Regions from separate parts of the Desulfosporosinus sp. FKA genome, predicted to be linked through region 1. Evidence: riboswitches for the same ligand, from Rfam matches in the RefSeq annotation. Region 1 holds a riboswitch; the other holds the start of a gene.

Region 1 (7,744 bases):
CATGGGAGTTTGTACTCAGGCAGAGCGTATTGCTATTCATCATCGCAATGTACCCAACATGTTAAGTCAATTTACCGCAGCGTTTGCCAAAGAAAACATTAATATTTCGGACATGATGAATAGGAGTAAAGGACAGTGGGCATATACCATGCTCGATATCGAACCTCCTTCCAATCCTGACATTATTAAGAGAATCGAAGACATTGATGGGGTTTTGAGAATCAGGGTCATTAAGTAATTCCACCTATTTACACTTCGATAAGCAGAAGAACATGTTTAAACACAATAGGAATACTAAGCGGTGAAGGAGGACTCTACCCCACCTGAGGCTAACGGAGGCCCCCCCACTTAGAAGAATTAACTTGAGGGGACCATTTTTGATCCCCTTGAATTTTTCCCATTGGAGAATAATCGTGAAATTTAATAATACTAGAAGCAACGAATAAGAATTTATAGGAATGGAGGAATTGTACTTTGGCTGCAATCAAACCTTTTAAAGCTGTAAGACCCCGAGAAGATATTGCCGGCAGAGTCGCTGCACTGCCGTATGACGTTTATAATCGAGAAGAAGCTCTGGCTGAAGTCTTAAAAGAACCGTTCTCTTTTTTGAAGATTGACAGAGCTGAAACTCAATTTGCCGAGGACTTCAACCCGTATGATGCAAAAGTGTATGAAAAAGCGAGAGATATCCTCCAAAAAATGATCAGCGAAGGTATCTTCATCAAGGAGAGCAAGGACTGTTACTATATCTACGAGTTAACGATGAACGGCCGTTCCCAGGCGGGTCTTGTTGGCTGTGCCTCGATTGATGATTATCTGCATAACGTTATCAAAAAGCATGAGAAAACGCGGGAAGAGAAAGAAATTGACCGCATCAATCATGTGGATAGTTGCAATGCTCAGACCGGTCCAATATTTTTGGCGTATCGTTCCCAAAAAACTATTAATGACATAGTGGAGAAAATAAAAAGGGAAAAGCCAATATATGATTTTATCGCTCCTGACCGAATTAAGCATACAGTATGGAAAATTGCTAACGAGACTGATATCGAAAAGCTCGAAAGAGAATTTAGAAAGATCGAAAGTGTCTATATCGCGGATGGTCATCATCGCACGGCTTCCGCAGTAAAAGTCGGACTAAAACGAAGAGAAGCCAATCCCAATTATACCGGAGAAGAGGAGTTTAACTTTTTTCTCTCCGTGCTGTTTCCCCATGACCAGTTGATGATCTTAGATTACAACCGTGTGGTCAAAGATTTAAACGGTTATACGAAAGAAGAGTTTCTCAACGCTGTGAGTCAATCATTTTTAATCGAAAATATTGGCCAAGACCCCTATAAACCAACAGAAAAGGCTGCATTCGGGATGTACTTGGAAGGAGTCTGGTATAAGTTAACCGCCAAGAAGGAGATTCGCTCAGATGACCCGGTTGAGGGGCTTGACGTTTCTTTACTGCAGAATTATCTATTGACACCTATTCTGAAGATAAAGGATATTCGGACAGACAAGAGAATTGATTTTGTCGGCGGAATAAGGGGCCTTAAGGAACTTGAAAGAAGGGTCAATAGTGACATGAAGGTCGCCTTCGCAATGTACCCAACCTCTATTAATGAATTGCTTAATGTATCCGATGCAGGTCAACTAATGCCGCCAAAGTCGACCTGGTTTGAACCGAAACTCAGGAGCGGATTATTTATTCATGAACTGGACTAAGATAATTATTTCGCCCAAGCACCGAACAAACTCCTCGTGGAATATTTTGGGATGTAGTCAAAATGAGGAGGGTGATATTTAATGTATCATTACGTTCGCAGAGGCGATACTTTGCATAAAATAGCTCAATGTCATGGAACTAGTGTGCGAAGACTTATATCTTTAAATCCACAGATTTCTAATCCAAATTATATCTATCCTGGGCAGCGAATTAGAGTTCATTAATTTTTGCAACGTGGAGGGTTTAAGCTCTCCACGTTGCATTTATATCGGGATTTTATCCAATCGTAAGACTCCCATTTCTTATAAGTGGGAGTCGGTCCCCCGTACTCTGCTTCGGTGGGGGTAAAGTTTTGTTTTCAGTTTTAACCCTAACCTCAACCTTCCCGTTATGTTGGCCTTTGTTTTTGATATTTAATTGAAGGAAAGAATCAATTAGGGTCGATACTCTCGTTCAAGGTCGTGGATTCTGGTTAAGGTCGGCGGATGATCATAGCTAAACCAGACTATGAACCCTGGAGGGTCTAGATCAGCTAAACTATTGCGTGCCAAATCTTCCTGAAGTTGAATTTCCGCTGGAAGGTTGCCGGTTAGCTCTAAGGAGAAATAATCGGCATTTCGTTCCATTTGTCTGGAAATGGCATTTTGAAGGGGGCTGCTTACAAAAAGGAGGAGAATAAGTGCAAGCTGCAAGGCGGCCCAGAGCTCTGGTGGTTTAGCGGAGTTTTTGGGCAGCCATGGCTTTAAGAGAAAGGTTAAGATACTAAAAACGATAAAACCGCCTGCCATTCCCAACAAAAGTCCGTGGGCAACATCGTTATGACGCCAATGTCCCATTTCGTGAGCAATAACAGCTTTGATCTCGGGAAGGGAATAATTTTTTAACAGAGTATCATAAATTACAATTCGTTTTGTACTGCCTACTCCGGTAAAATAGGCATTGGCAAAGGTCGTTTGTTTGCTGGCATCCATCTCGAGAACAGAGCCAACGTTTAATCCTGCCTTATGTGCAAGTTCATTAACCATGGAAGTAATGGCTGACTTAGGTAGAGGTTCAAAATGGTTGAAAATTGGGGATACGACAATGGGCCAAAAGAAATATTCCACAACGAGCCAAAGACTAAACAACAGTGAGCCGACTAACCACCAATAGCGGGATATTTTATTGACCAATAGGAAGAAAATAATCCCTCCTGCCAATGAGAGAACAAGATCAATACTTGTATTTTTTAGATAATCAATCCACCAAGCAACTTGACTTTGGGTACTAAAACCCCAGATTTTCTGCCAGTAGTATCCGCTGTAATATGAGAAAGGCAGAGAAATTAAAGTGCTTACAAGCCATATGGCAAGGATGGAAAGGACGGAAACTCCCCAATAATTTCGGCTAAGATTCCGGACACGCTGAAACAAAATGCGTCCTCTGGTACTAAAGAGCAGCCAGGTTAAAAAACCGATCTGCAAACACAAATGGACGATATAAACAATACGGGGAGCGTAATTGTATATTCTGGCCTTCTCTGCTAAAGCTAAAGAAAAATACTTGCTTATGGAAGGGTCGATTGGCCTGGGAAAGAGGGCGGAAATGAGATAGAGAAGCGCAAAGACCGCTGTTAAACTTAGAAGAAGGAACCAGGCTTGAGAAATGCGGCGGAAGCTGTTGCCGATCGTTATCATTTTTTATTACCTCCTTGCAACTTTGCTTGTATGTTATTATTATAGATCCAATTAGAGTAACAATGGAGGTTGAGAGAATTGAAAATTGCAAACGGCGTTGAAGCCCTTGAACTGACAGTTAATCTCATGGGGCGTCAAACAACCATTTATCCAGCACTATTTTGGGATAAAGACTCTGTAATTCTAGTAGATGCCGGTTTCCCGGGTTTAGAACCACAAATTAAGGAGGCTATTGAAAAAACCGGGGTTTCCTTTGATCGCTTGACCAAGGTTATTATAACTCATCAAGATATTGATCATATTGGTAGTTTACCGGAAATCTTGGCTTGTTCACAACAAAACGTTGAAGTATTAGCACATGAGGTTGAAAAGCCGTACATTCAAGGGGATAAGCCCCTGATTAAAGCGGATGCTGCGAAACGATCTAAACTCTTTGAAACGTTACCGGAAGAACAACGAAAACGACTTCAAGCGGTATTTTCCAACCCTCCGAAAGCTAAGGTTGACAGAACTATTGAAGATGGTGAAGAACTCCCCTATTGCGGCGGAATTATCGTCATCCATACACCAGGACATACTCCCGGTCATATCTGTTTGTATCATAAAGCAACTAAAACGTTGGTGACCGGAGATGCCCTTACTGCCGATGACGGTCTATTAGCGGGACCTAATCCCTCGGCTACTTACGATCTTGATGAAGCGAATACGTCAGTGAAGAAACTAGCTCAATTTGATATTGATAACGTTATTTGTTACCATGGGGGCGTATTTACAAATGATGTACAAAAGCGGATTTTACAGCTAGCTCTTTAATTGTAGAATAGCATTTGGCATGGACTAGGAGTTTTCGGCGAACGTGTCCACAGGACACGTTTGCCACCGAAGTTCCGATGTTCAGGTAAAAATGTATTTAAAATTATTGACAAATGTGTTAAAATACTTCAGGAGAAGATTCTCAAAATTACGACATTCTGTAACTGCGTTTTCCCAATATACATAAAATCTCCATTTAAGTTATCTTATCTCGAAAAATGTTCTGAAAAAAGGCAAAATATCTGAAAAGGTATGACGCAAAGCTATGGGTCTAAAGCAGGAAAGATCCTGCCATGATTGCCAGGTTGCCGGAGGCTTAAATATGGATGATGTCTTCCACCAATTACGGAAGGCCCGAGAAACAAAAGGAATAGAGTTAAAAGACGTTGAGGAAGTTACCAAAATTCGGACGAAGTATTTACAAGCTTTAGAAGAAGGGAACTTCGGAATCCTTCCGGGAGGAGTATACGCAATAGCCTATTTGCGTTCTTATGCACGTTTTCTTGGCTTAGATGCTGATAGTTTAGTGCATACCTATCGAATGAAGGTAAATGAGCCTAATTTGGAAACTAGGAGTGAAATTTCTCCTAAAAAAGAGACTGGCCTAATCTTTAGATTCTTGAAAGCAAATAGTTTGAGAGCTTTAAGACGATGACTTAAAACTTAAAAAACCAGCCCTTTGACCTATTAAGTAGGCAGAGGGCTGGTTTTTTAGAGCTGCATACCGAGACTTATCAGAAACTTATTAGCGTACAGCAGTAGATTTGACTATAATCTATTTCTCATTTGAACTATCTGGTTTATCTTCAGTCTTAGGATTTTGGCCAAACTCTCTGGGATCAAAAGGAGACCGTCCCTCTTCTCTGCCGAAATGGTGGGCAAACTGTCCGCCATGGAAGGGCGGATGACCGCCTCTCCGGTCACAATGCGGGCCAAAACCCCTGCCGTCAAAAGGCGGATGTCCATGTTCATGTCCATGCCAATGTGTTCCGGGTTCAATATTTCCGAATTGCTGTTCTAACTTATCAATAATACGACTTAGATAGTCGCTGAGAGCTGATTGCTCCTCTTGATTTAGACAGCTGAATAAGGATTCAGGATCTCCCTGCTGTTCATTTTGGTCAGATACCGTTTTTCCCGCTTCCGTCAGACGTACTTCCATAACACGGCGGTCAGTCTGGGAAGGGGTTCGGGTGATAAAACCGCTTCGCTCTAATTTTGCCAGCAATTCCCCCAAAGATTGGGAGCGAATATCCAAGATATCGGAGAGTTCTTTCTGACTAATTTCCGGCTTTAACTTCAGCAGTGCCAGAACCCGGCCTTGGCCTCGATGAGAGTCCCCCATAGGGCCATGGTGCCTGTGGTTGTGTTGATGATAGCGGTGAAGGAGCCATTCAAGGCGGACAAATTGATCGAATAAGTCTAACTCATTGTTAGTCATAATTAATCCTCGCTTTCTATAAGCAATTAATATTTAGTAAGGTACCTTATGAATAGAATTATAAAGGTACCTTACTAAATTGTCAACCATGACTTTCATAGACTCCTTGGTGTATGATATAAAGCATGAGCGTTCAAGCAGATATAAAGGAGATGATCTAGGGTGTTAACGTTGACGACACTCTATATAGTTCTGGTTGTTTTGCTGGCCAGTCTTTTACAGACCTTGACCGGGTTTGGTTATGCTTTGCTGGCGACCCCCTTGCTTACCTTGGTTATAGACACAAAGGAAGTCGTAATGTTTACGCTGGTAACCTCAACACTGATCAGTGTAATTATGATTTGCCGAACGGCCGGGAAAGCAAGGTTCCGTCAGTTGATCCTCCCTTTTGCAGCCAGCATCATGGGGATACTTCCCGGTTTGTATGTTATGAGGGTTATAAGTGAGAGTCTTTTAAAAGGCTTTGTTGGCATTGTTCTTATAGCGAGTTCCATTCTCATGACTAAAAGTTCCAGGATTAAAATCCGCCGCCAAGGATTGTTTAAGGTTGTTCTTGGTTTTATAAGCGGTTTTCTGACTGCCACAACCGGCCTGGGCGGACCGCCGATGGTTTTATGCATGATAGCGCTGAGTGAAGATAAAGAGCTGGTGAGAGCCAGCCTGGCACGCTTTTTCCTCCTTTCAAACATCGTAACCCTAAGTATGTCTTATTTTGCTCAAACGTTTCACTTGGAATACCTCAATTTCAATGTCTTGGTTGCCTGTCTGGTCATTTTCTTAGGCTACTGGATCGGCGAAAAGTTATTCGTTCGCCTTGATTTTCCGACCCTTAAAAAATTTGGCCTAAGCGTTATCTTGTTCAGCGGTCTGGCCATGTTCGCTCAATTTATACATTAGTTTAAAACTTTGTTCCAAAAGAAAGTTCATTAGAACTAGTCAAAAAGAGTTTCAGGGTTCCTTGATAGGAATTCTGAAACTCTTTTTAACCTCCATTGGGGTAACTGAGTAGTTGGTTATATTGAATGATTTGGCTATTTTGTTGAAAGTATAACTATGGTCTTCTTTGCAAGTTCTGCAAATGATCTTTAAGAAGTTTCCGAGAAAGTGAGCTCGTTCAGCTAAAGGTAAAATTGCTTAAAAGTTCCAAACGAAATCATAAGAAAGGGACGTATCTGATGGATAAAATCGATGACCTTCAGAATTTCAGAATCACCTTGGAGCGCTCCCTTGATAATAAATATATCAGGGAAAATTAATGTGCATTTAAAACATGAACTAATGGTCTCCCACTACTGTAATCAATCTGATAAATAAATTTATTTGTTTTGTAACTAATTGAAGTTGGTATTGTTTTTTTGGCATTTGCAGATTCAATTATTTTGTAAGTTGAATTGAATAGTTTTATAAAATCAGCACCTAGACCATGATCCGTTGATTTTATCATTTCCCCGTCTACATCGGTTAACGTTATTTCATTGTACAAACAATTATCAACTTCACTACAAAATGTTTTTTTATCCGAAGAGCTTGTCATATTATCAGTAACTCCATGGTAGCAAATAATTTTACAGTCATTTTTAAATTTTTGATATAATAATGGAAGGGATACTATTTCAATATCATATGGAATTTTACTCACAAAGTAATCATAAGAAACATTTAATTGCACATCATTAATTATTTTGTGCTCAGTTCGATAACCAAATAAATATCCGGGTATTAGCCAAGCTGAATTGTCTATTATATGTGAGACCAAAAATGGAGCTAAGGCATTACACAAATATGCTAAATATCCTCCATGTGAATGGCCATAAATTATAATTTTACCCTGATTAAAATCTAATAGATTTTGTTTTAAGATATCAATCACAACGAATATAGCAGTAATGTTATCAATTGCCTGCATTAACCCCATATCATTGAAATTTGTTAGGTCTTCTTTTAATGGCATACTACAATATAGCGAATGGTTATTGTAAATTTTACTTATATTTAGAAGTGTATAGATATCAATAATATTCTGTTGCATTAGTTCATTTATTTCAGAATGTGCAAAGATTCTTTTCAAATAGTTCGTGTCAAAGGATAATTGTGAGATAT
Region 2 (7,744 bases), on a different contig from region 1:
TTTCATATTCAAATTATTTTCTGCTTTTGATGTAAACTCTACTACAGCTCCTAATTTTTCCTCAAAATGGATGAGGTTAACTTGTTTTGCCAACGTTGACAGAAACAATGCTTCTTTTAAAGCACCATCCGAGCCACCCACAACAAAAATTTCTTTTTCCTTATATAGACTTAAATCATCTGACAAATTATAAGCTACTCCTTTACCAATAAATTCTTGCTCCCCTGGTATACCAAGAGATCTAGGAGTAGTACCGTTGGCAATAATCACTGATTTGGTTTGGTAAATACTTTTATTTGTTTCTATTTCTTTGATCTCCGCTTCAAAATTTACAGCAGTTACTTCCTCGAATTTAAAAACTACCCCTGCTTTAATAGCTTGGTTATACATTCTCGTCGCAAAGGTCTTACCAGTTTCATTTTCTGTAATCCCAGAATAATGGGTAACGTTTGAGACTTGTCGGATAGTTCCACCCACTTGGTTTTTTTCTATAACCAATGTCTGCAGCCCTCTGCTAACAGCATAAATAGAGGCGCTGATACCTGCTGGGCCTGCACCTATTATAATCAAGTCATAAATCATAGTTTTCAACTCCCTTATTTTTACTTATTTTTCGGAATCGCCGGCTCGCTATTTTTGAATTCGATGTAAAAAAATATTAATGATCATTCTTATAAATTAGCTTTACCCCTTAAGCTAAAATACTATTCTTCCGTAAGAGTAAACCGAAAACATCACCTATAGATTCCGTTGCTGAAAAAATGCCGCCCCATTTCAGTATAGGGCGGCATCAGTAAAATAATTGGAAGCAGACAAGCTTATCACTCTTTGTATTTTGCAATTTCTTTTGCGGCCTTGCCAGTCATATGCTCGATCTTGACCTCTACCACACAAACTCTACTCCAGTCTTTCTCGATTTCCTTCTGCCCTTCCTGCATATAGTCCGGGGAATACTTTCCGACAAGACTTTCAAGAGCAGCTCTCCTATCAATATCTTCCTTTAGAATCCTAGCTCTGCCAAAAGCGACAACACTGCGAAAATGAGTCGTGAAGGTTTCCTGAATGACCTCATCCTTATCGATGACGCAGAAGGACACCTTATCATTGCGCTTGATGGCATCGATCTTGTGACCTTCCTTTGCGCAGTGGAAATAAAGATTACCATCTACATAAGCGTAGCTAATCGGAATTGCATACGGATAGCCGTCATCACCCGTTACAGACAATACACCTGCCGAGTGAGCCTTAATAATCTCACTTGTTTCTTCTTCGGACAGTAGTTGTTTCTTTCTTCTCATTTCTCTAAACATTAAGCACACCTCATTTTCTTCTTGTTTACTTAAATATTATCTTAAATATCATATAGTAGTTATCGTTGTAATCGCCGCTGATGGGTAGTAACTCTTCGTGCCGTATCGATTCTTGAAAATGGAACATCCAGGTTAAACAGTTCTTGTTCTATATTATGAAGAAAGAGCGATCAAGTCATTTTTCGTTTCACTGTATGGAACGTTCTGCAAATATTGTCGTATATTCTATCATACTTTAAGTATCATGTCGAATATTTGTGAAAAAATAAACTTTTTGATAATTTGCACAAAAGCAGTTAAAATTTATATATAATTTCTTTTCATTAAATTCTTAATTTAATTCTAAAGGGGGGGATCCAATCTTTAACTAAGGTATTTTATGCCGGAGTAAGTGACAGGCCTCCATGTTCGGGGCGGAACGAGAAACTAATCGCAATCGCACTAATATTCTAACTAACCATTTGACAAGCTTGATAAGAAGGAAGGGGTTTTCGATGCCTTGGACACAGAATTATTCAGCATTAGCCGGTAGTATTGGTTTTACTTCACTCGCTGTTGCAGTACCTATCCTCTATCTATTTTGGGCTTTAGCCGTTAAAAAAATGACGGGTCACATTGCTGGTGTAACCACTCTTATATTAACTATTCTAGATGTTGTTATCGTTTACAAAATGCCCGTTTCAATGGCGATTTCCGCCAGCATCCTGGGTGTTTTCAACGGCCTCTTTCCGATTGCCTGGATTGTTTTTTCGGCTGTATTTCTCTATAATTTGGTCGTTGAAGCTGGGCAATTCGATGTCATAAAATCATCAATCGCATCACTCTCGGATGACCGTCGACTTCAAACCTTGTTAATTGCTTTTTCCTTTGGTGCCTTCCTAGAAGGTGCAGCAGGTTTTGGTGCACCGGTTGCTATTGCGGGAGCTATCCTTATAGGTTTAGGGTTTGAACCTCTATATGCTGCCGGCCTCTGCTTAATCGCAGATACTGCTCCTGTTGCATTCGGTGGCATTGGCAGCCCAATCATTGCCGCAGGTTCAGTTACAGGAATAAGCGCCAATGTTATTTCCCAAGCAGTTGGACGCCAATTACCATTCCTTTCTATTTTAGTTCCAATGTACCTTATCATTGTGTTGGCTGGATGGAAGAAAACCGTTGAAGTGCTTCCAGCTGTTCTTATAGCGGGTGGTTCATTTGCTATAACACAATTTTTCTCCTCTAATTATTTAGGAGCTTATCTTCCAGACATCATCTCTTCTCTTGTATCTCTTGTTTGCACAGCAGCTTTCCTCAAAGTTTGGAAGCCAAAAACTATTTGGCGTTTCCCGCATGAAAAAGATACTAAATCAGGTACCGCTGTCAAATATACTGGAGCTCAAATTTTAAAAGCTTGGACACCGTTTATTATCTTAACCATCTTTGTTGGTATTTGGGGAGTACCCGCTTTCAAAGATTTTGTAGCTAAAGACCTGAGATGGTTTATCAACATTAAACATTGGCCTGGTCTTGATGGCTTAATTTATAAAGCAGCACCGATCGTTCCCAAACCTACTCTTTATCCTGCGAACTATGAATGGGATTTCTTCTCTGCCGCAGGAACAGCTATTCTTTTAGCTGCTATCATTTCTTCCTTTATCCTCGGATTGAAGCCATCAAAGACAATCAAGGTTTTTGGAGCGACATTCAAGCAACTTCTCTATCCAATTATTATGATGGGTTCCGTATTAGGAATCGCTTATCTGGCAAACTACTCTGGAATGTCCTTTACACTTGGTTTACTGTTCGCTTCCACCGGAAAAATCTTCCCGTTCTTATCTCCTATCTTGGGATGGTTGGGCGTATTCTTAACCGGTTCGGACACATCTTCCAACGCCTTGTTTGGCAAACTGCAAATGACAACTGCTTCGCAGTTAGGCTTAAACCCAGTTCTGGCAGTCTCCGCAAACAGTTCGGGAGGTGTTATGGGTAAAATGATTTCGCCTCAATCTCTGGCCGTTGCAGCAGCTGGTACCAATCAAGTGGGTAAAGAATCAAGTTTGTTCCGTTTCACCTTTAAACACTCTCTCGGATTTGTGGTTGTTGTCGGCATAATCATTTTACTTCAGGCCTACGTTTTCCCCGGTATGTTACCCCACGTAACGCTTGCACTTCAATAACATTCAATTCGCCTAAGAAGACTGTTCTTTTTGATAGGACAGTCTTCTTTAAATTTGATAAAAAGCAAGTGAACAAGAAGTGGGGGTCTGAAAACTGGATAAATACAGGACTGTAGTTAAGGTTAGACATTACCCATCATTACTAGTTTTTCAGCCATTTGTGTAATTTGCAATAAGGCATTCGAAAGTTCTGAAGCTGCACTGGCTTGAGATTCAGTCATTTTACCTAGTTGCTTAACTGATTTAACTAGATTATTAACAGATGTTTGAACTCCACTTAGATCAGATTCTATTTCGAAAGTTGAATTTCTCGTAGTTTCGGCAAGCTTTCTTATCTCATTTGCAACCACAGTAAAACCTCTACCATATTCTCCGGCACGAGCCGCTTCGATCGATGAATTGATACCAAGAATATTACTTTGGACTGAAATTTTGCTTATTTTTTCTGTTACCTTGTTCGTATGCTCAACTTCTCGAGTGACTTTGTCAATTTCATCAATCATAGCTTTAGTTGTTACATCAAGATCTTCTGAAGTGGCAGTAAGGCTTTCTGAGACTACAGATATTTCCTCTGCAGCTGTAAGAATTTCCCGACCTGCCTCTAGTAATTTATCATAATGCTCGGTTGATATACTTACTGTAATACAACCAACGGTATCTCCATTTTCTTGTATTGGATGGGCTATGCCAACATACGGTATGCCTAAAACTTCTTTTGGGATACGTTTCACAATATGAGTACCTGAATGGAGCGCTTCATCAGTTACAGTATTTTTAGGTACTTGATCCCCTACTTTTAGATTCAAATCTAAATGCGGCCCAGGATAAACGGCAATCACATTTTTTGTATCTAACAGTGTTATAGCTGTTTCCGCATCATAGAGATCCTGTAATTCGCTGGCAATTTCTAGATATGAATTAAGTTTCATTGTTAACGACCTCCATATTCTCTGGATAATTTACACAAATACAACAACCCACTAACTCACTACTGTTAAATTTCGCTAAGTTACTTATAATTCAAAAATCAAAAAAACCTAGTTTATAAATAATTTATAAACTAGGCCGGTTGCGCTACTTTTTCCACATGTATCAAGCGCCCAATTACGATGCATGCTTCATAAATTCCTTGTCATTATAAGAAACTTGCTGTATAACCACGTGTATTATATCGTAAAAATGTCATGAAATTTGTCGCAAAAGGTCACATATGTAAAAATTACTTTTGTTGCGTTCAAACTCTTTCTAAGATCACAATTGCAAACGCGCTCCACGTTATCATTCGATGAAGCGTGTAATGAAAATTGATAATGATGGTCTCGAAATACCTATTCCATAACTTTCTAGAAATTCAAACCTTTTTGCAAACTTTTCAAAAAAACTTGGGCGATGTCAGGATCAAACTGTTTTCCGGAATTTGTTTGAATTTCATATAAAGCCTGTTCCTTAGTGAGGGCATCTCTGTAGGGGCGAGTACTTATCATAGCATCATAACTATCAGCCAGAGCAATAACTCTTGAAATCCTCGGTATTGATTCTCCTTTTAACCCTTTAGGATAACCGTTCCCATCCCATCGTTCATGATGTGCCAATATATAATCTGCCAACTCTAACATTTCATATGATGTACTTATTATCCTATAGCCGATAGCGGGATGGCTCTTTATCTGTTCCAACTCAGCTTCAGTTAGCTTCCCCGGTTTGTTAAGTATGCCTTCTTCGATAGCAATTTTTCCTATATCATGAAGCAGACCGGCAACCCTCAGTCTTCTTATTTCAATTTCAGATAGACCCATCGCTCTCCCTATATACTGGCATAATTCACTAACTCTTTTGGAATGTTGTTCTTCCCTTGGGTTTTTTTCGTGTAAGGTGTTAATGACAGTGTTAATCAGATTATTCCTCGTACCTTCGTTTTCAACAATTTTAACTTTATACATTGAATCCTCAGCACTTTTCAGAACCTTTAATATATCTTCTGCGGCACTCTTCTTAGTTTCCCACCCAAATGAAATGCTGACTTGTATTGAGTTAACACTCAAAGACCGACAATGTTTTTTTATTCTATTGACAATGTTTTCTGCTTCGTTTTTATTAGCCTTAGGTAAAAGAATTACAAATTCATCGCCCCCCCATCGAGCAATTATATCACCAGTTCGACAAGCGTTTTGAATGGCTATTACAGCTTTCTGTAAAAGCTCGTCTCCTTTATCATGGCCAAAGGCATCGTTTACGAGCTTTAAACCATTAACATCTCCCATGATAATAGAAATTGGGAGGTTTCTTTTTGTATCTAGCCGCTTTATCTCCTCTTCGTAGAATCGTCTGTTATAAAGACCTGTTAATACATCATGATAACTTAAATACTGATTTTCATTGTCTCGCTTCTTTCGATCAGAGATATCCCTTATAATACTGAGAAGAACCCGTTCAGATCCTAAATAAGCTCCTTGTGTGCTTACTTCGACATCTAATGGCGTGCCATCCTTGCGATAATGAACAGTTTCCAAAGTAATACCATCTTTATCAGCTGCTTCCATTTGAGCTATAATAGCTGAAGGGTTGTAAAAATGTCTCAAATCAGAAACATTTAAGGATGAAAATTCTTCTTGTGTATAACCATATATTCTCATCGCAGTGTTATTGGCTTCAAGAATATTTCCTTCCATATCAAGGAACCATATTGCATCGTGTGCCTTTTCAGCCAGAATCTCATATTTTTTTAGTCTTTCTAATAATTGGTTTCTCTCAGTCATGTCAATCCCTATTCCAGCAAAATACTGTCGGTCATCAATGCTCACCAAACTAGCTGTTAAGTACATGGGTATTGTAGTGCCGTCCTTTTTTTGCAAATTTGCCTCAGCATCTCCATAGCCCTCTTTGTTTACCATTTCTATACCTTTTATGACCGCGGTTTGACTTTCCAAATCGTTCTGATACCAATCCATTATATGTCTGTTATTTAATTCGCGATAAGAATACCCAGTTAGCTCCTCGTGTTTCTTATTCCATCTCACTAACTTGCTATTATCATCGTACAAATAAATCATACCAGGCGCACTGTCAAATAAAGCATCTGTGAAAATTCTCTCTTTTTTTAACTTGTCTTCGGCAAGTATCTTTTCTGCTATTTCTTCTTCCAAAATAGCATTTAATTCTTGGAGTTGATGGGTACGCTCCGCTACTTTCGCCTCTAATTCTTCATTTAATTTGTTGAGATCATCTTCTGCTTTTTGACGTTTGATAATTTCTTCTTCAAGTATCGCATTAATTTCTTCTAACTCTGCATTAGACTCTTCGAGCATTTTGTTTGTCATAATTAATTCATCAGTTCTTTTCTTGATCTCGACTTCAAGTTCAATATTAAGATTCTTAATCGTTACTTCATTCTTGATCTTGCTATTAATCTCTTGAACCAATGAAATATTTTTCACCGCATACTGGGAGAGCAATTGTGCATTTAGATAAAGGTAATCACAGATGTTTTCGAATTGCTGCTTAGACATGCGTTTGACTTTAGCTAATTTATTTCGATATATATCCCGGTCAATATTAAGGTCATCTGCATATTTAATCAAGTCAGTATTTTCAGAATCTTCTTCGAGAACTTGTCCAATCAGCCAGTCAGCAATATGTACTCCATTAACAACAATGCTTGCTCCGCCATCAAGTAGTCCGGCACTTAAACATCGCTGAATATTAGGTCCGTCTTCTCTGGGACTCCCGATAACCGAATCTGATTTTTGGCAGTTATATAGACCTTTTTCAGTGTTCCTTATTTCTTTACACAAATCACAAAAACCACTTGGCGCTGTTATAGAAGTCCCATCGGGCTCAGTGATGATAGATGCCACACCTGTAGCAGCAGAAAACAAATCTTGTAGCTTTTGTATTTCATTGAGATCAAAGAGTTCAGTAAATTTACTTAAGCATTCAGATGTGAACCGCTTGCTCATCCATAACACCTCTTTCTTTAGAAAACAACCGATGTTTTTAATTACTAAACTTCGCTCTCCTGATATCATTGTGAATAACAATATCTCATATAATTACACTTTTGTTAATAATACTTTAAAATTTTAAGTTTTCCAACATGTAATTTTCGAGTTATTTCGACATTTGCACAAGAAATTACTAAGCTAAAGACAAGATATGAGAGAACTAAAAGCCGCCCTGCTGTGGGACGGCTTTTAATGTTTAAGCAATTTAATCAAAAAATTTAGTAACGCAGAAATCTTAACTGAATACTCTAGATTATAAACCCGTATTGAAAACCCC

Evidence for each region. A riboswitch is a leader RNA that binds a small molecule or an ion and turns the genes downstream of it on or off. The one in region 1 is predicted to bind cyclic di-GMP.
Region 2: it holds a riboswitch for cyclic di-GMP, as region 1 does, so the genes downstream of both, B5771_RS25045 (methyl-accepting chemotaxis protein) here and B5771_RS18260 (helix-turn-helix domain-containing protein) in region 1, are expected to answer to the same signal.

The regions. Positions count from the first base shown of each region.
Region 1 covers NZ_NAHZ01000032.1:272,530-280,273, forward strand. Annotated here, with positions in the region: gene B5771_RS18235 (phosphoglycerate dehydrogenase) at 1-238, shown strand, start outside; gene B5771_RS18240 (DUF1015 family protein) at 475-1,713, shown strand; gene B5771_RS18245 (LysM peptidoglycan-binding domain-containing protein) at 1,795-1,938, shown strand; gene B5771_RS18250 (M48 family metallopeptidase) at 2,149-3,390, opposite strand; gene B5771_RS18255 (MBL fold metallo-hydrolase) at 3,469-4,203, shown strand; cyclic di-GMP riboswitch class I at 4,426-4,516, shown strand; gene B5771_RS18260 (helix-turn-helix domain-containing protein) at 4,526-4,858, shown strand; gene B5771_RS18265 (MarR family transcriptional regulator) at 4,979-5,644, opposite strand; gene B5771_RS18270 (sulfite exporter TauE/SafE family protein) at 5,807-6,541, shown strand; gene B5771_RS18275 (DUF2920 family protein) at 6,897-7,744, opposite strand, start outside.
Region 2 covers NZ_NAHZ01000018.1:57,549-65,292, reverse strand. Annotated here, with positions in the region: gene B5771_RS05765 (FAD-dependent oxidoreductase) at 1-582, opposite strand, end outside; gene B5771_RS05760 (pyridoxamine 5'-phosphate oxidase family protein) at 822-1,310, opposite strand; gene B5771_RS05755 (lactate permease LctP family transporter) at 1,805-3,466, shown strand; gene B5771_RS25045 (methyl-accepting chemotaxis protein) at 3,589-4,395, opposite strand; cyclic di-GMP riboswitch class II at 4,521-4,604, opposite strand; gene B5771_RS05745 (PocR ligand-binding domain-containing protein) at 4,810-7,422, opposite strand.